DNA from 2 places in the Kitasatospora sp. McL0602 genome. Region 2 is predicted to be linked to the other one. Evidence: predicted binding sites of a transcription regulator. Region 2 holds the regulator's gene; the other holds the start of a gene.
What was found. The regulator HspR, encoded in region 2, represses chaperone genes until heat shock. The targets are predictions, from matches to a motif close to TTGAGNNNNNNNNNCTCAA.
Positions count from the first base shown of each region.

Region 1 (9,329 bases), 1.2 Mb from region 2:
CGTGAAGTTGACGACCATGGTCAGCACGAAGCAGCTGCCGCCCACCAGCAGGAACTTCACCAGCTTGCGGTGCCGCACCAGGAAGGGACGCAGCCGGTCGGGTACCCGGGCCAGGGCCCGCTGAGTGGGTGACGGCATTTTGGCAGTCTCGCACGGCGGGCTCCACCCCGCGTACCGGCAGCACCGGACGGCTCGGGGCAACCGAACAGGGGCGCGGGGAGGACCCCGCGCCCCTGAGGTTCGGCCGGGTGCGTCAGGCGGCGGCCACCAGGATCTCCGCCGGCTCCAGGGCCAGCGCCAGCACCTCGCGGACGTCGGCCACCGGGTGGACGGTGAGGCGGTCGAGGACCTCGGCGGGGACGTCGTCGAGGTCGGGCTCGTTGCGCTTGGGGATGATCACGGTGGTGAGCCCGGCCCGGTCGGCGGCGAGCAGCTTCTGCTTGACGCCGCCGATCGGCAGGACGCGGCCGGTCAGCGAGACCTCGCCCGTCATTGCCACGTCGGTGCGGACCTTGCGGCCGGAGAGCAGCGAGGCCAGGGCCGTGGTCATGGTGATGCCGGCGCTGGGGCCGTCCTTGGGGACGGCTCCGGCGGGGACGTGCAGGTGGATGCCGCGCTCCCGCAGGCCGGTGACGGGCAGCTCCAGCTCGGCGCCGCGCGAGCGGAGGTAGGAGAGCGCGATGTGGGCGGACTCCTTCATCACGTCGCCCAGCTGGCCGGTCAGGGTCAGCCCGGTGCCGCCGGTCTCGGCGTCGGCGAGCGAGGCCTCGATGTAGAGGACGTCACCGCCCGCGCCGGTCACGGCCAGGCCGGTGGCGACGCCGGGGACGGCGGTGCGCCGCTCGGCGGGCTCCTGGGCCGCCTCGGGGGTGTGGTGCGGCCGGCCGATCAGCGCCCGCAGGTCGTCGGGGCCGATCTCGACGGGCAGCTCGCGCTCGCCGAGCGCGCTCTGCGCGGTGATCTTCCGCAGGATGCGGGCGACCGAGCGCTCCAGGTTCCGGACGCCCGCCTCGCGGGTGTACTCCCCCGCGAGCCTGCGCAGGGCGCCCTCGGCGACGGTCACCTCCTCGGGCTTCAGCCCGGCCCGCTCCAGTTGGCGCGGCAGCAGGTGGTCGCGGGCGATGACGACCTTCTCGTCCTCGGTGTAGCCGTCCAGCCGGACGAGCTCCATCCGGTCGAGCAGTGCCTCCGGGATGGCTTCCAGCACGTTGGCGGTCGCCAGGAAGACCACGTCGGAGAGGTCGAGCTCGACCTCCAGGTAGTGGTCGCGGAAGGTGTGGTTCTGCGCCGGGTCGAGCACCTCGAGCAGGGCCGCCGCCGGGTCGCCCCGGTAGTCGGAGCCGACCTTGTCGATCTCGTCCAGCAGCACGACCGGGTTCATCGAGCCGGCCTCCTTGACCGCGCGGACGATCCGGCCGGGCAGCGCGCCGACGTAGGTGCGCCGGTGGCCCCGGATCTCGGCCTCGTCCCGGACGCCGCCGAGCGCGACCCGCACGAACTTGCGCCCCATCGCGCGCGCCACCGACTCGCCGAGCGAGGTCTTGCCGACCCCGGGCGGCCCGACCAGCGCCAGCACCGCTCCCCCGCGACGGCCGCCGACCAGCCCGAGCCCCTGGTCCTCGCGCCGCTTGCGCACGGCCAGGTACTCGACGATCCGGTCCTTCACGTCGGCCAGGCCCGCATGGTCGGCATCCAGCACGGCCCGCGCGCCCGCGATGTCGTACGCGTCGCCGGTGCGCTCGTTCCACGGCAGCTCCAGCACCGTGTCCAGCCAGGTACGGATCCAGGAGCCCTCGGGCGACTGGTCGGAGGAGCGCTCCAGCTTGTCGACCTCCTTGAGCGCGGCCTCCCGCACCTTCTCCGGCAGGTCCGCCGCCTCGACCCGGGCGCGGTAGTCGCCCTCCTCGTCGGCGGCCTCGCCGTTCAACTCGGCCAGCTCCTTGCGGACGGCCTCCAGCTGGCGGCGGAGCAGGAACTCCTTCTGCTGCTTGGCGACCCCCTCCTCCACGTCCTTGCGGATGGTGTCGTTGACCTCCTCCTCGGCGAGGTGGTCGCGCAGCAGCGTCAGCGCGTACTCCAGGCGGGCCACCTGGTCGGCCTCCAGCAGCGCCTTCAGCTTCTGCTCGGCGGTCGCGAAGGGGGCGTAGCCGATGTTGTCGGCGAGCTCGCCGACGCCCTCGATCTGGGCGACGCGGTCGACGATCTGCCAGGCGCCGCGCTTGCGCAGCCACTGGGTGGAGAGCGCCTTGTACTCGCGGACCAGCTCTGCGGCCCGCCCGGCGACCGGCAGCCCGGCGTCGGATTCACGGAAGCTGCTGGTCTCGACCCAGAGCGCGGCGCCGGGGCCGGTGGTGCCGGTGCCGATCCGCACCCGGCGGATGCCGCGGACGAGCGCCGCGGGGTCGCCGTCCGCCAGCCGCCCCACCTGTTCGACGGTCGCCAGGGTGCCGACCGCCGCGTACGAGCCGTCGAGCCGGGGCACCAGCAGCACCTGCGGCTTCGCCCCGCCCGTGGCGGCGCTCCTGGCCGCCTCCACGGCGGCGCGCACCTCGGTGTCCTTGAGGTCGAGCGGGACGACCATGCCGGGCAGCACGACCTCGTCGTCGAGCGGCAGCACGGGCAGAGTGAGCGGAGTGGACGTCGATGCCATGATCTCTCCCCAGTCAGCGAAGTTGAGTTGACCTGACTAAGGGTTGGCGGACGCGGATTGTTCCCACGGCGGTGTTCGCTCTGAGCGAGCACGCCGACAGACGCGACCGACCAGCAGGAACGGCCGCGCGGGTTGCGTAAGAAAGAGGAGAGGTCAGCCGTTGGCGGCGACGAGCTCGGGGCGGCGAAGACGCAGCCGCATCCGGAACCGCCGGCCCGCGCCGGGGCCACCGCGCAGGCGGCTCCAGAGGCTGATGCCGATCAGCAGGGCCGCCGGGTGGCCGACGCCGGTGACGAGGTCCTGGTCGTTCAGGTACTGATGGGCGATCAGGGCGCCGGCCGCCCCGAGGGCCAGCAGGCGGCCCGGGGGCCGGAGCAGGCCCGCGAGTGCGCCGAGGCTGGCGAGGACGCCGTAGCTGATGCCGATGTCCAGGGCGTCGAGGGCGCTCGGCTGCACCCGCCCGGTCGCGACGCCGACGGCGACGACGGCCTGCGAGAGCAGGGTGGCCGCCACGTGTCCGGCAGCGAAGACGCCGGCCGCCCGCCAGGGGCCGACCCGCCGCTCCAGCGGGGCGACGGTGAGGGCGAAGGCCCAGAGGTACGGCATCCAGACCGGGCCGGCCACCCAGACGCCGCTGAAGAGCAGCGCGAGCACCGGCCGGTGCAGCAGGTTGTGCCCGTCGGTGCTGGAGAACTCCTGCAGCCGGTGGACGAGCTGCGGGTCGGCGAGGCGGGAGAAGACGGTGGTGCCGAGCAGGACCGCGAGGTAGCCGAGCGCGAAGCGGTTCTGCCGGGGAGTCGGCAGCAGCCGCCCGACCCCGGCGAGCAGCCAGCCGCGCAGCCCGTACCGGAGTGCGCCGTACGGCACGGGGGTCAGCGCGAGGGGTGCTGACACGGGCACTGACATGAGCGTCTGCAGGGGCTCGCGGGGCAGCGTCGTGTCTCGTCGCGAGTCCGCCATGTCGCCTCCAGTCCGGCCGTCGGTACCGGCCGCCGCACCGGCGGCACACTCGGCCGCCGCACCTGTCGTTCCGCCCCCTGAACCGCACACAACATCGTTACTCAAAACTTGTCGTGCCCACGATACGTTGCACTTCTGAGAGCTTGCTGAGGATGAGCTGTGAAGATCTGTCAGCAGCTCGCCCGCCCTGGCACGGCGCTGCCCTTTGTTTACGGACAAGTAGCAGCTCCGGGGGCGAGTCTGTCATCACCTCGGGTGCATACGCACCGTTACGGGCGATATTTTTGCCGGGTAAGGTATCGCCCCGTGCCCCGTCCTGACCAGGGTCGGCACCGGCCCACAGGCCGGATATGTCCGGTTGACCTGCCGGGACACTCGCAGTGTCCGTACGCTGCGAACAGTGCGGAAAGTGCGGAGAGACCGGTGGCAGGAACCACGGGCTCTCCACTCCGGTGCCGACGGCGGACGGCACGGTACGGAGCCCGCCTGCGGGGCACAGCCCACGACGGAACAAGACGACTACGAGCGGAGCCCGCTGTCCCCACAGGCAGCCGGCCCGCAGCCCTGGGGGCGGTGGCGTGACCGTGACAGAGATTCAGCAGGACAGCAGCAGCAACGGAGCGGTGAGTACGCAACGACGCGTGCTCGTGGTGGAGGACGAGCCGACGATCGCCGAGTCGATCGCCGCCCGGCTCGGAGCGGAGGGCTTCAAGGTCGCCGTGGCCCACGACGGGCCCGGCGCGGTGGACGGCTTCCACACCTGGCAACCCGATCTCGTCGTGCTCGACGTGATGCTGCCCGGTTTCGACGGCCTGGAGGTGTGCCGGCGCATCCAGGCACAGCGCCCGGTACCCGTCCTGATGCTGACCGCCCGCGACGACGAGACGGACCTGCTGGTCGGTCTCGGGGTCGGTGCGGACGACTACATGACCAAGCCGTTCTCGATGCGCGAGCTGGCGGCGCGGGTGAACGTGCTGCTGCGCCGGGTCGAGCGGGCCCAGCAGGCCGCCCGCACTCCCGCGCTCGGCAGCCTCCGGTTCGGCGAACTGGAGATCGACCACGTCCAGCGCAGAGTCCGGCTCGGCTCGGGCGACGTCCACCTGACGCCGACCGAGTTCGACCTGCTCGCCTGCCTGGCGGCGCAGCCGCGCGCGGTACTGACCCGCGAGCAGCTGCTGGCGGAGGTCTGGGACTGGACGGACGCCTCCGGCACCCGCACGGTCGACAGCCACGTCAAGGCACTGCGCCGGAAGATCGGCGCGAGCTGGATCCGTACGGTGCACGGCGTCGGGTACGCCCTGGAGGCACCCCTCTCGCAGTGACCCCTCCGCCAGGCGTCAGCCACGGCGGAGGGCAGGTGACACCGGGCGTTCGGGCCTCCGGGGGGCCCTACGTCCCACGTGTCACGTCGGAGCATTCGCGGGGGGATGACTCAGAGGCGACATGACCTTTCCACAGCAACGCAACGGGGCACGCGCGGGCGACAACCCGCGCCGAGGGCTGGCCGCGCGCGCCGCAAGCCGCGTCTGGGCCGACATCAGGCCGCTCGACCCGGTCCGCTCGATCAAGGGCAAGCTCGCCCTGCTGGTGATCGTCTCGGTGTTCCTGGCCACCGGCATGATGGAGGTCGCCGTCCGTTCGCGGACCGAGATCCGGGTCATCATGGTCTTCTCGATGATCGCCTCCCTGCTCTTCATGCAGTTCCTCGCCCACGGGCTGACCGCCCCGCTGCGCGAGATGACGGCCGCCGCACACGCGATGGCGGGCGGCGACTACAGCCGCCGCGTCGAGGTCTCCTCGCGGGACGAGATCGGTGAGCTGGCCGAGACCTTCAACCGGATGGCCGGTGATCTGGAGGCGTCCGACCGGCACCGCCGGGAGCTGATCGCCAACGTCTCGCACGAACTGCGCACCCCGATCGCCGCACTGCGCGCCGTCCTGGAGAACGTGGTGGACGGCGTCGTGCAGCCCAACCCGCGCACGCTGGGCGCCGCGCTGGAGCAGACCGAACGGCTCGGGCGCCTCGTCACCCACCTGCTCGACCTCTCCAAGCTGGACGGCGGCGTGGTGCCGCTGGACGCCCGCTCCTTCGAGGTGCGGCCCTTCCTGGACGGCGTGCTGCGCGGCGTGACGGTGGACGGCGCGACGGCGGGCGGCGCGTACGCCCGGCGGGACGACGTCCGGCTGCGGCTTGACGTCGAGCCGCCGGGCCTGACCGGCGTCGCAGACCCGGAGCGGCTGCACCAGGTGGTCGCCAACCTGGTCGACAACGCCTGCAAGCACTCCCCCGCCGGCGGCACCGTGACGGTGCTGGCCAGACCGGGCGAGCGGCCCGGGGCGCTGGTGCTGGAGGTCGCGGACGAGGGGCCCGGCATCCCGGTGCAGGACAGGTCGCAGGTCTTCGAGCGCTTCGGGCGCAGCGGCACCGCGACGTCCCAGGGGCCGGGCTCCGACGGCGGCACCGGGCTGGGCCTGGCGATCGCCCGCTGGGCGGTCGATCTGCACGGCGGGCAGATCCGGGTGGCGGAGGCTGCCAGGGGCTGCCGGATCGAGGTCGCTCTGCCGGGTGAGATCCCGGTCCGCCCGTAACCTGCACAGTTGTCACACAACTGGGACAGAAGGCGGTCGGGGACTCCGTCAGATCAGTTATTCGGGTCCGGACCTGCACTTTTGCCCGATTTTGGATAGGTTCGACACTGACGGGGAGGCGCCAGCTTCCCCGTCAGTGGAGATTTCTAACGCTCGTTTTCGGCCAAATTGCAGGTCGACACTGTGATCTGGGCGACGCCTGCCCGCTGGGGACTGCGCGATCACTCGTGGGAGGCGTAGCCTTAATCCCCGCTGTCCACCATCCCAAAAGGAAGCGGAAGAGGGCGGTTGCCCCGTGTCGCCACACCCCGAAACCCCCGTCAGCTCGGCAAGCTCCACTGGCTTCGGCCCCAACGAGTGGCTCGTCGACGAGATCTACCAGCAGTACCTCCAGGATCCCAACTCGGTTGACCGAGCCTGGTGGGACTTTTTCGCCGACTACAAGCCCGGTACCGAGGTGACTCCAGTGACCCAGGCCGCGACCCAGGTCGGCCCCACGCCGACCGCCGTTGCCGCCCCTGCCCCGACTGCTGCCGTTCAGGCTGCTCCGGTGGCGCCCGCACCCGCTGCACCGGCCGCTCCGGCTCCGGTACAGCCGGCGCCCGCGCCGCTCGCCGCAGCCCCGGCCGCTCCCCCGGCGCCGAAGGCCACCGCTGCTGCGGTGTCCGCCCCGGCCGCCGAGGGCCCCGAGCTGATCCCGCTGCGTGGCCCGGCCAAGGCCGTCGCCACCAACATGGACGCCTCGCTGGAGGTGCCGACCGCCACGTCGGTCCGCGCCGTTCCGGCGAAGTTGCTGATCGACAACCGGATTGTCATCAACAACCACCTGCAGCGTGCCCGTGGCGGCAAGGTCTCCTTCACGCACCTGATCGGTTACGCCCTGGTCCAGGCCATCAAGGCCAGCCCGGGGATGAACCACAGCTACGTGGTCAAGGACGGCAAGTCCTTCCTGGTGAAGCCGGAGCACATCAACCTCGGCCTGGCCATCGACCTGGTGAAGCCGAACGGCGACCGCCAGCTGGTCGTCGCGGCCATCAAGAAGGCCGAGACGCTCGACTTCGTCGGCTTCCTGCAGGCCTACGAGGACATCGTCCGCCGGGCCCGCGCCAACAAGCTGACGATGGACGACTTCACCGGCGTCACCGTCTCGCTGACCAACCCCGGCGGCATCGGCACCGTGCACTCCGTGCCGCGCCTGATGCAGAACCAGGGCACCATCGTCGGCGTCGGCGCCATGGAGTACCCGGCCGAGTTCCAGGGCTCGTCCCCGGACACCCTGGCCAAGCTGGGCATCTCCAAGATCATGACGCTCACCTCGACCTACGACCACCGGGTCATCCAGGGTGCGGCGTCGGGCGAGTTCCTGCGCACGATCCACCAGCTGCTGCTCGGCGACCACAGCTTCTACGACGATGTGTTCGCCTCGCTGCGCATCCCGTACGAGCCGGTCCGCTGGGCCACCGATGTCGCCGCCACCCACGAGGACGAGGTCAACAAGACCGCCCGCGTGATGGAGCTGATCCACGCCTACCGCGTGCGCGGCCACCTGATGGCGGACACCGACCCGCTGGAGTACAAGCAGCGCCGCCACCCGGACCTCGACGTCGTCGAGCACGGGCTGACGCTGTGGGACCTGGAGCGCGAGTTCGCCGTCGGCGGCTTCGGCGGCCAGAAGATGATGAAGCTCCGCGACATCCTCGGCCTGCTCCGCAACACGTACTGCCGCACCGTCGGCATCGAGTACATGCACATCCAGGACCCGAAGCAGCGCAAGTGGCTGCAGGGGCGCCTGGAGAAGCCGTACTCGAAGCCGGAGCGCGAGGAGCAGCTGCGCATCCTGCGCCGGCTGAACTCGGCGGAGGCCTTCGAGACGTTCCTGCAGACCAAGTACGTCGGGCAGAAGCGTTTCTCGCTGGAGGGCGGCGAGTCGCTCATCCCGCTGCTGGACGCGACCATCGACTCGGCGGCCGAGCACCGGCTGGACGAGGCCGTCATCGGCATGGCCCACCGCGGCCGGCTGAACGTGCTGGCGAACATCGTCGGCAAGCCGTACGCGAAGATCTTCGGCGAGTTCGAGGGCAACCTCGACCCGAAGTCGATGCACGGCTCCGGCGACGTCAAGTACCACCTGGGGTCCGAGGGCACCTTCACCGGCCTGGACGGCGAGACCATCAAGGTCTCGCTGGCCGCGAACCCCTCCCACCTGGAGACGGTCGACCCGGTCGTCGAGGGCATCGCCCGCGCCAAGCAGGACATCCTGGACCAGGGCGGCACGACCTTCCCGGTGCTGCCGATCCAGGTCCACGGCGACGCGGCCTTCGCCGGCCAGGGCGTCGTCGCGGAGACGCTGAACATGTCGCAGCTGCGGGGCTACCGCACCGGCGGCACCGTGCACATCGTGGTCAACAACCAGGTCGGCTTCACCGCCGCCCCGGCGTCCTCCCGCTCGTCGATGTACTGCACCGACGTCGCGCGGATGATCGAGGCCCCGATCTTCCACGTGAACGGCGACGACCCGGAGGCCGTGGTCCGCGTCGCGCGGCTCGCCTTCGAGTTCCGCCAGGCGTTCCACAAGGACGTCGTGATCGACCTCATCTGCTACCGCCGTCGCGGTCACAACGAGGCCGACAACCCGTCGTTCACCCAGCCGCTGATGTACGACCTGATCGACAAGAAGCGCTCGGTGCGCAAGCTCTACACCGAGGGCCTGATCGGCCGTGGCGACATCACGATGGAAGAGGCGGAGCAGGCGCTCCAGGACTTCCAGGGCCAGCTGGAGAAGGTCTTCTCCGAGGTCCGCGAGGCCACCCAGACGCCCGCCCCGGCCGCCAACGGCAAGCCGCAGGCGGACTTCCCGGTGAACATCCGGACCGGCATCTCCGAGGAGATGGTGAAGCGGATCGCCGCCTCGCAGGTCAACCTGCCGGAGTGGCTGACCGTCCACCCGCGTCTGCTGCCGCAGCTGCAGCGCCGCGCCGCCTCGGTCGAGGACAACACCATCGACTGGGCCATGGGCGAGACGCTCGCCATCGGCTCGCTGCTGATGGAGGGCCACCCCGTCCGCCTGGCCGGCCAGGACAGCCGCCGTGGCACCTTCGGCCAGCGCCACGCGGTGCTGATCGACCGGGTC
Region 1 is NZ_CP197246.1:2,464,372-2,473,700, forward strand. It holds gene ACR68M_RS11090 (GtrA family protein) at 1-138, opposite strand, end outside; gene lon (endopeptidase La) at 254-2,650, opposite strand; gene ACR68M_RS11100 (rhomboid-like protein) at 2,804-3,544, opposite strand; gene ACR68M_RS11105 (response regulator transcription factor) at 4,195-4,932, shown strand; gene ACR68M_RS11110 (HAMP domain-containing sensor histidine kinase) at 5,054-6,199, shown strand; gene ACR68M_RS11115 (multifunctional oxoglutarate decarboxylase/oxoglutarate dehydrogenase thiamine pyrophosphate-binding subunit/dihydrolipoyllysine-residue succinyltransferase subunit) at 6,495-9,329, shown strand, end outside.
Region 1: the regulator HspR is predicted to act here: its motif matches at 2,673-2,691, upstream of lon (endopeptidase La).

Region 2 (9,329 bases):
CGGAGCCCGAGGCGGAAGCCGACTCGGACGGCGGCGGGCTCGAAGGGCCGACGGGCGCGAGCGGCAGGGGGGACGCGGCGGTTTCGGCCACCTTCCGGTCGCCGCCCGGCTTCTGCACGGCGATCACGGCCGCACCACCGCCGACGACGAGCAGCAGGCCCAGCACGGCGCCGCCGATCTTCAGCGTCCGGCGGCGCCGGTCCTCCTGCTGGCTCCGCAGGGCGAGTGCCTCCCAGTCCGGCGCGATGCTCACCGGCGGCAGGTACGCGGGCTGCGGCCCGCCTGGGCCGGTGCTGCCCCAACCCGTGCTGGTGGTGCCGTGCGCCGGTATTCCCCCGTCATCGTTCATGGGCCGAAATGCTAGGCCATGACGGTCCGTTGACCACCGGCGGGAACGCCGCCGCCCCGCCCGCCTTCTCGGCGGACGGGGCGGGACGGCCGGGTCTACGGCATCAGGCCTCGACGGGCTCCGGCTCGGCCGGCTGCGCCTTGACCGAGTCGAGCAGCAGCTGCGCGACGTCGACGACCTTCAGGTGCTCCTTGGCCGCGCCCTCGTTCTTCTTGCCGTTGACGGAGTCGGAGAGCATCACCAGGCAGAACGGGCAGGCGGTGGAGACGATGTCGGGGTTGAGCGACAGCGCCTCGTCCACGCGCTCGGTGTTGATGCGCTTGCCGATCCGCTCCTCCATCCACATCCGCGCGCCACCGGCGCCGCAGCAGAAGCCGCGCTCCTTGTGACGGTGCATCTCCTGCTGGCGCAGGCCAGGGACCTTGTCCATGATCTCGCGCGGCGGGCTGTAGACCTTGTTGTGCCGGCCCAGGTAGCACGGGTCGTGGTAGGTGATCAGACCCTCGACCGGGTTGACCGGGATCAGCTTGCCCTCGTCGATCAGGTGCTGGAGCAGCTGGGTGTGGTGGATGACCTCGAAGTGCCCGCCGAGCTGCGGGTACTCGTTGGCGAGGGTGTTGAAGCAGTGCGGGCAGGTGGCGACGATCCGCTTGGTCGGGGCGTCCTCCAGCGCGGCGTTCAGCGTCTCGACGTTCTGCGCGCCGAGCATCTGGAAGAGGAACTCGTTGCCCAGGCGGCGCGGGGAGTCACCCGAGCAGGTCTCCTCCTTGCCGAGGATCGCGAACTTGACGCCCGCGGTGTGCAGCAGCTCGGCGAAGGCCTTGGTGGTCTTCTTGGCCCGGTCCTCCAGCGCGCCGGCACAGCCGACCCAGTAGAGGTACTCGACCTCGGCCGGCTCGATGTCCTGACCGATGACCGGCACCTCGATGCCGGTCTCCTTCTTGAGCTCCTTGACCCAGTCGAGGCGCGCCTTGGTGGCCATGCCCCACGGGTTGCCCTTGTTCTCAAGGTTCTTGAGCATCGTCCCGGCCTCGGTCGGGAAGGAGCTCTCGATCATGACCTGGTAGCGGCGCATGTCGACGATGTGGTCGATGTGCTCGATGTCGACCGGGCACTGCTCGACGCAGGCGCCGCAGCTGGTGCAGGACCAGAGCACGTCCGGGTCGATGACGCCGTTCTCCTCGGCGGTGCCGATCAGCGGGCGCTCGGCCTCGGCCAGCGCCGCCGCCGGGACGTCCTTCAGCTGCTCCGGGGTGGCGATCTCGTTGCCCTCGGCGTCCTTGCCGCCGCCGGCGAGCAGGTACGGCGCCTTGGCGAAGGCGTGCTCGCGCAGGCTCATGATGAGCAGCTTCGGCGAGAGCGGCTTGCCGGTGTTCCAGGCGGGGCACTGCGACTGGCAGCGACCGCACTCGGTGCAGGTGGAGAAGTCGAGGATGCCCTTCCAGGCGAAGTGCTCGACCTGGGAGACGCCGAAGACGGCGTCCTCCGCCGGGTCCTCGAAGTCGATCGGGGCGCCGCCGCTGGTCATCGGGCGGAGCGCGCCGAGCGCGACGCCGCCGTTCTCCTCGCGCTTGAAGAAGATGTTGAAGAAGGCCAGGAAGCGGTGCCAGGCGACACCCATCGAGGGGTTGAGGCCGATGGTGGTGGCCCAGGCGAAGGAGACCGAGATCTTCACCATCGCCACGAAGTAGATCAGGTTCGTGATGGCGGGGTGCGAGAGGTTGCGGAAGGCGCAGACCAGCGGGTACGAGACCAGGTACGTGGCGTCGTACGCACCGACGTCCTCCAGCGCTCCCTCCAGGCCGCGCAGCAGCATGATGCAGACGCCGATGCCGAGGATCGTGTACTCGACGTAGAAGGCCTGCCAGGCGATCGAGCCGGCGAAGCGGGACTTGCGGCCGGCCCTGGAGGGCAGGCTGAGCAGTCGGATCACCATCAGGGTGGCGATGCCCAGCACGGTGAAGGTGCCGACGAACTCGACGAAGAGTTCGTACGGCAGCCAGCCGCCGATGACCGGCAGCTTGAAGTTCACGTCGAAGAGCTGCCCGAAGGCGTTGACGATGGTGAGGAAGAGGCTGAAGAAGCCGACCGCGACGAACCAGTGCGCGACGCCGACGATGCCCCACTGGTTCATCCGGGTGTGGCCGAGGAACTCGACGGCCACGGTCTTCGTGCGCTGCACCGGGTTGCCGGTCCGGGTGGTGTCCGGCTGGCCGGTCTTCACCACCTGGTAGATGTACATGCCCGCACGGGTGGCGAGCGCGATGCCGATCACTGTGATGACCAGCGAGATGACGATCGCTGCTAGCTGCATCGGCTCTCTGTCTCCTGCGGGCTGAGGGGCAAGGGATACAAGGGTTCGGTCAATAGTACTCGCCGGTAACTTACTGAGCCGACTCGGGGCGGACATTACCGCCCGTTAACACGCGTCCAGAAGACGCGCAGGGTATGGCGGCAGTCACTTAGGGCACGCTCACCCGCATGGCCCAACCGGCCCGTCACCGCACCTCCACACATAAGCGCGCAGTAAAGTTGCGCCGACCAGACTCATAGCTGTTGACGACCTCGCGGCCGTCATGCATGCTTGAGCCTGTAAAGCTCAACTTCTCTGTGGAGGTATCTACGATGGCACGCGCGGTCGGTATCGACCTCGGTACGACGAACTCGGTCGTCAGCGTTCTCGAAGGTGGCGAGCCCACCGTCATCACGAACGCCGAGGGCGCCCGGACCACGCCGTCCGTCGTCGCCTTCGCCAAGAACGGCGAGGTGCTCGTCGGCGAGGTCGCCAAGCGCCAGGCGGTCACCAACGTCGACCGGACGATCCGTTCGGTCAAGCGCCACATGGGTACGGGTTGGAAGATCAACCTGGATGGCAAGGACTTCAACCCCCAGCAGATCAGCGCCTTCATCCTGCAGAAGCTGAAGCGCGACGCCGAGGCGTACCTGGGCGAGACGGTGACCGACGCGGTCATCACCGTCCCCGCGTACTTCTCCGACTCCGAGCGCCAGGCGACGAAGGAGGCCGGTGAGATCGCGGGCCTCAACGTCCTGCGCATCGTCAACGAGCCGACCGCCGCCGCGCTGGCCTACGGCCTGGACAAGGACGACCAGACGATCCTGGTCTTCGACCTCGGCGGTGGCACCTTCGACGTGTCGCTGCTCGAGATCGGCGACGGCGTCGTCGAGGTCAAGGCCACCAACGGTGACAACCACCTCGGTGGTGACGACTGGGACCAGAAGGTCGTCGACCACCTGGTGAAGGTCTTCCACTCCGGCCACGGCGTCGACCTCTCCAAGGACAAGATGGCGCTCCAGCGCCTGCGCGAGGCGGCCGAGAAGGCCAAGATCGAGCTGTCCTCGTCCTCCGAGACCTCGATCAACCTGCCCTACATCACGGCCTCCGCCGAGGGCCCGCTGCACCTGGACGAGAAGCTCACCCGCGCCCAGTTCCAGCAGCTCACCGCCGACCTGCTGGAGCGCTGCAAGACGCCGTTCCACAACGTGATCAAGGACGCGGGCATCAACCTGTCCGAGATCGACCACGTGGTCCTGGTCGGTGGCTCCACCCGCATGCCGGCCGTCGCCGAGCTCGTCAAGGAGCTGACCGGTGGCCAGGACGCCAACAAGGGCGTGAACCCGGACGAGGTCGTCGCCATCGGCGCCGCCCTGCAGGCCGGTGTCCTGAAGGGCGAGGTCAAGGACGTCCTGCTGCTCGACGTCACCCCGCTGTCCCTGGGTATCGAGACCAAGGGCGGCATCATGACCAAGCTGATCGAGCGCAACACCACGATCCCGACCAAGCGGTCCGAGATCTTCACGACGGCCGAGGACAACCAGCCGTCCGTGCAGATCCAGGTCTACCAGGGCGAGCGCGAGATCGCGGCGTACAACAAGAAGCTCGGCATGTTCGAGCTGACCGGCCTGCCGCCGGCCCCCCGCGGCCTGCCCCAGATCGAGGTCACCTTCGACATCGACGCCAACGGCATCATGCACGTCGGCGCGAAGGACCTCGGCACCGGCAAGGAGCAGCGGATGACCGTCACCGGTGGCTCCGCGCTGCCGAAGGACGACATCGAGCGCATGATGCGCGAGGCCGAGCAGTACGCGGAGGAGGACCACAAGCGCCGCGAGGCCGTGGAGACCCGCAACCAGGGCGAGCAGCTCGTCTACTCGACCGAGAAGTTCATCGCGGACAACTCCGACAAGCTCCCGGAGGACGTCAAGACCGAGGTCGAGACGGCCATCACCGAGCTCAAGGAGACCCTGAAGGGCGAGGACATCGCGGCCATCCGCGAGGCGACCGAGAAGGTCTCCACCACCGCCCAGAAGCTCGGCGCCGCGCTCTACGCGAACGCCGACGCGGCCGCCCCCGCCGGTGACGCCCCGCAGGACGCCAAGGCCGAGGACGACGTCGTGGACGCCGAGATCGTCGACGACGAGAAGCCGAAGGGCGGCAAGGCATGACGGAGAAGCCGCAGGGCGACAAGCCCGGCGACGACTCCGCCGAAGAGGCCGTCCTGAAGGCCGCCGAAGAGGCGGTCTCGGGCGGAGCCTCGGAGGAGCTCGCCGCCGCGCAGCGTGAGGTGGCCGAACGTACGGCCGACTTGCAGCGCCTTCAGGCCGAGTACCAGAACTACCGCAAGCGGGTCGAGCGCGACCGGCTGACGGTCCGTGAGATCGCCGTCTCCAACATCCTGGAGGCGTTGATCCCGGTGCTGGACGACATCGGCCGGGCCCGCGAGCACGGCGAGGTTACGGGCGGTTTCAAGTCGGTCTCCGACAACCTGGAGACGGTCGTCGCCAAGCTGGGCCTCCAGCAGTTCGGCAAGGAGGGCGAGCCCTTCGACCCGACGCTGCACGAGGCGCTGATGCACAGCTACTCCTCGGAGGTCACCGAGGACACCTGTGTCCAGATCCTCCAGCCGGGCTACCGGATCGGCGAGCGGATCATCCGCCCGGCGATGGTGGCCGTGGCCGAGCCGCAGCCGGGCACCCAGACCACGGGCGCCCCGGACGCGGAGAAGCCCGGCAAGTCGTCAGGCGACAAGGCTGACGGCGCAGCCGAAAGCTGACAATCTGTGCGCTGCGGAGTCGTACGTCGTCGAGTACGGCGGACGGCTCCGCAGCGTCGTATCTAAAGACTTCGGGAGGTTGCGGCAGCCATGAGCGCCAAGGACTACGTGGAGAAGGACTACTACAAGGTCCTCGGTGTGCCCAAGGACGCCACCACCGCCGAGATCAAGAAGACGTACCGGAAGCTGGCCCGCGAGTTCCACCCGGACGCCAACAAGGGTGACACCAAGGCCGAGGACCGCTTCAAGGACATCTCCGAGGCGTACGACGTCCTCTCGGACGACAAGCGCCGCAAGGAGTACGACGAGGCGCGCAGCCTCTTCGGCTCGGGCGGGTACCGGCCGGGCGGGGCGGGCAGCACCGGCAACTTCGACTTCGGTGACCTCTTCACCGGCTCGCAGGGCGGCGGCATCGGCGACGTCTTCGGCGGGCTGTTCAACCGGGGCGGGCGCCAGCCCCAGCCGCGCCGGGGCGCCGACGTCGAGACCGAGGTGACACTCTCCTTCGAGGAGGCGGTGGACGGCGCGACCGTCCCGCTGCGGATGACCAGCCAGGCACCCTGCCGAGTCTGCTCGGGCACCGGCGCCAAGGCCGGCACCACCCCGCGGGTCTGCCCGACCTGCGTCGGAGCCGGCACCGTCAGCCGGGGCCAGGGCGCCTTCGCGCTCTCCGAGCCCTGCCGGGACTGCAAGGGCCGCGGCATGCTCGTCGACGACCCGTGCACCGTCTGCCACGGCAGCGGCCGGGCCAGCTCCGCCCGCACCATGCAGGTCCGCATCCCGGCCGGGGTGCAGGCCGACCAACGCATCCGGCTCAAGGGCAAGGGCGCCCAGGGCGAGCGCGGCGGCCAGCCCGGCGACCTCTACGTCACCGTGCACGTCGACCCGCACCCGGTCTTCGGCCGCAAGGGCGACAACCTGACGGTCACCGTGCCGGTGTCCTTCCCCGAAGCGGCGCTGGGCGGCACCATCGAGGTGCCCACCCTGGCCGGCCCGCCGGTCAAGCTCCGCCTCCCGGCCGGCAGCGCCAACGGACTCACCCTGCGGGCCCGGGGCAAGGGTGCCACCCGCAAGGACGGCACCCGCGGCGACCTGCTGGTCACCGTGGAGGTCGCGGTCCCGAAGCTCGTCGAGGGCGACGCGCTGACGGCCCTGGAGCAGTACCGCGAGGCCACTGCCTCGGACGACCCGCGAGCCGCCCTCTTCCGGGCGACGGAGGGAGCGTGACCCGATGAACCCGATGAACCATGACCCCATCGGCCCCGGCCTCGGCGAAGGCCTCCCGGGCAACCGCCGCCCACCCCGCAACGCCTACCAGCTCACCGAAGAAACCCCGGTCTACGTCATCTCGGTGGCCGCCGAGCTCTCCGGCCTGCACCCGCAGACCCTCCGCCAGTACGACCGCCTCGGCCTGGTCTCCCCCGACCGCACCGCAGGCCGCGGCCGCCGCTACTCGGCCCGGGACATCCAGCAGCTCCGCGAGGTCCAGCGGCTGTCCCAGGACGAGGGCATCAACCTGGCCGGCATCAAGCGCATCATCGAGCTGGAGAACCAGGTCGCCGCCCTCCAGTCCCGCATCACCGAACTGGCCGACTCCCTGGACACCGCCGCCAGCGCCCTCCAGCAGCGCGAGGCCGCCGTCCACGCCTCCTACCGCCGCGACCTGGTCCCGTACCAGCAGGTCCAGCAGTCCAGCGCCCTGGTCGTCTGGCACCCGAAGCGGTAGCCCGGCAAACGACCGGAAGCCGTCGGTACCCCTCGACCGGGGGGTGCCGACGGCGCAGTCTTTGGTGAGAGAGTTCGGCGAGGGGAAAGTCGACCTCCCCGCGAAAACGTCATCGAGTCCATCGTCCTGCAATGATCTGCAGCCTAGAATTCTGACGAAACAGAACCTGGACCTGTCCGGGTCGACGACAAGGAGCCGCAGATGAGTGGACGAGCTCAGCTCGGTGCCACTGCGGGTGGGGCGCCCATCCTCTCCGCAGAGGCTCGGGCTCTGTATCTGAATGTCGTCAAGGATGGTGGGCGCCTACCTCGTCACACCGACCCGACCGGCATGGACAGCTCCCTTGCCGAGTTGGTGGACATCGGGCTTCTCGTCCCCGACTCCGACGAGCCGGGTTCCCTTGTCGCTGTCGACCCCACCCAACTCGCATCCAGCCTGAGCAGTGCATGGCAACGGCAGGCGCTCGACCTGCTCTCCCGTGCGGTGTCGCTCCCCACCGACCTGCAGGAGCTCGCGCTGGCGTTTCACCCTCAGGAACAGACCGGCGGATGCATCGAGTACGTCCGCGGGAAAGTTCTCATCAATCAGAAGCTGCAACAATGCATATCCGCCGGAATGGAAGAGGCGCTGGCCTTGCAGCCGGGCGGACCCCGCCCGCCCGAGCTGCTGGACTCCATGGTCGAGCGGGATCTGGACACTCTCCGCCGCGGCACAACAATGCGAACCATTTACCATGCCAGCACGCGGTACCACCAGCCGACCAGGGATTACGTGGCAACCCTCGCGAAGGCCGGGGGCCAGTACCGGACTCTCGACGAGCCCTACACCCGACTGATCGTCATCGACCGGCGAATTGCCGTCATACCGGTCGCGGACGACATGAGCCTCGCTGCATTCATCCACGAGCCGGCGATCGCCCACTACCTGGCAGAAGAGGTCTTCGAGCCCAGCTGGGGCCGCGCCCTCGGTTTCGACGGCGACCGTTCGGTGCCTCAGCAGGTGGTCTCCCGGCTCCGCCAGACGATCATCGACCTGCTCCTCGCGGGAACCAACCACCGCGTCATCGCACGGCGCCTGGGCATCAGCGAGCGAACCCTGGCGCGGCACATCGCCGAAATGCGCGAGGACTACAACGTCGACTCGCTATTCCAGCTGGGATACGTCCTCGCGCGAGCCTCGGAGAGCCCCTCCGAATAAGCGCGGTATCTCGGTGATCCATGGCACTCCCGGCATCCCCGGAGCGATGCGGCTCACTCCCGAGGACTCAAATCCCCTGTCCGGGCGCCACGGTCACCACACCTGCCACGCAGGCTTATGCCCAGCCGAGGTCATCAGCTGTAATCACCTTGGCAACTGAGACCGACTCAGCTCCGGGCTGCGCCCCGCCGTCTGCCAGTGCGAAGTACCCGCCGGTCAGTGCGGCCGCACCAATCACCAGCGGCAGCACAATCTTACGGACAAACCGGTGCATGCCAGACATATGCCCACCCCTTCCTTCGGATACCTCGTCGGACTAATCCCCAACAGAAGAACAATCGTCCACATGTTGCCCCATGGCGTGCGACCGTGCCAACTACCCCGGTCCCCAGCGGTGCGTCATCTCGCTGCCAGGCATCCAGATGACACCCGACGAGCCTGGACGCGACAGCTGCCAGCGATGGACGATCAGTTCGCTCTCGATGGTCTCAGCAGGCCCTGCAAACTTGCCGATGTACCTTCAATTACGCATTCAACATCCACTCGAATCATCGGCCAGTCAGTTTGAGCAGCCGCCATCCATAACGCCGACCGGCACTGCGATTCGCCTGGTAGGCCGCATCCCCCGGAGTCGACATGAGTGAGCCCTACCTGCGCGATCGCGCCGTCCAGACCCCCGAGGGTCGGCGCGCTCGGGTGTTCCTGGCCGCACCGCTCATGCGGCTGACCGGCCCGGCCGACAGCGTGGTCACGCTGGCCAGCCGGACTCGGCTGACCACCCTGCGCTCGACGCTGCTCCGCAGTGGCGCCGCCGTCTACAGCGCTCACCACAGCGACGCCTGGTCCGTGGCCGGACGGGCACCGGAGCCCCGGGTGCCGTCCGACTTCCGTGCGCTGCAGAGCGCCGACCTGGTCTTCGCGTACGTCGGTGCCCCGCTCTCGGCCGGTGTCAGCCTGGAGCTCGGCTGGGCCTCGGCGCTGCGCA
Region 2 is NZ_CP197246.1:3,712,117-3,721,445, reverse strand. It holds gene ACR68M_RS16880 (LamG domain-containing protein) at 1-349, opposite strand, end outside; gene ACR68M_RS16875 (4Fe-4S dicluster domain-containing protein) at 453-2,663, opposite strand; gene dnaK (molecular chaperone DnaK) at 2,975-4,813, shown strand; gene grpE (nucleotide exchange factor GrpE) at 4,810-5,421, shown strand; gene dnaJ (molecular chaperone DnaJ) at 5,512-6,648, shown strand; gene ACR68M_RS16855 (heat shock protein transcriptional repressor HspR) at 6,662-7,147, shown strand; gene ACR68M_RS16850 (helix-turn-helix domain-containing protein) at 7,478-8,344, shown strand; gene ACR68M_RS16845 (hypothetical protein) at 8,981-9,329, shown strand, end outside.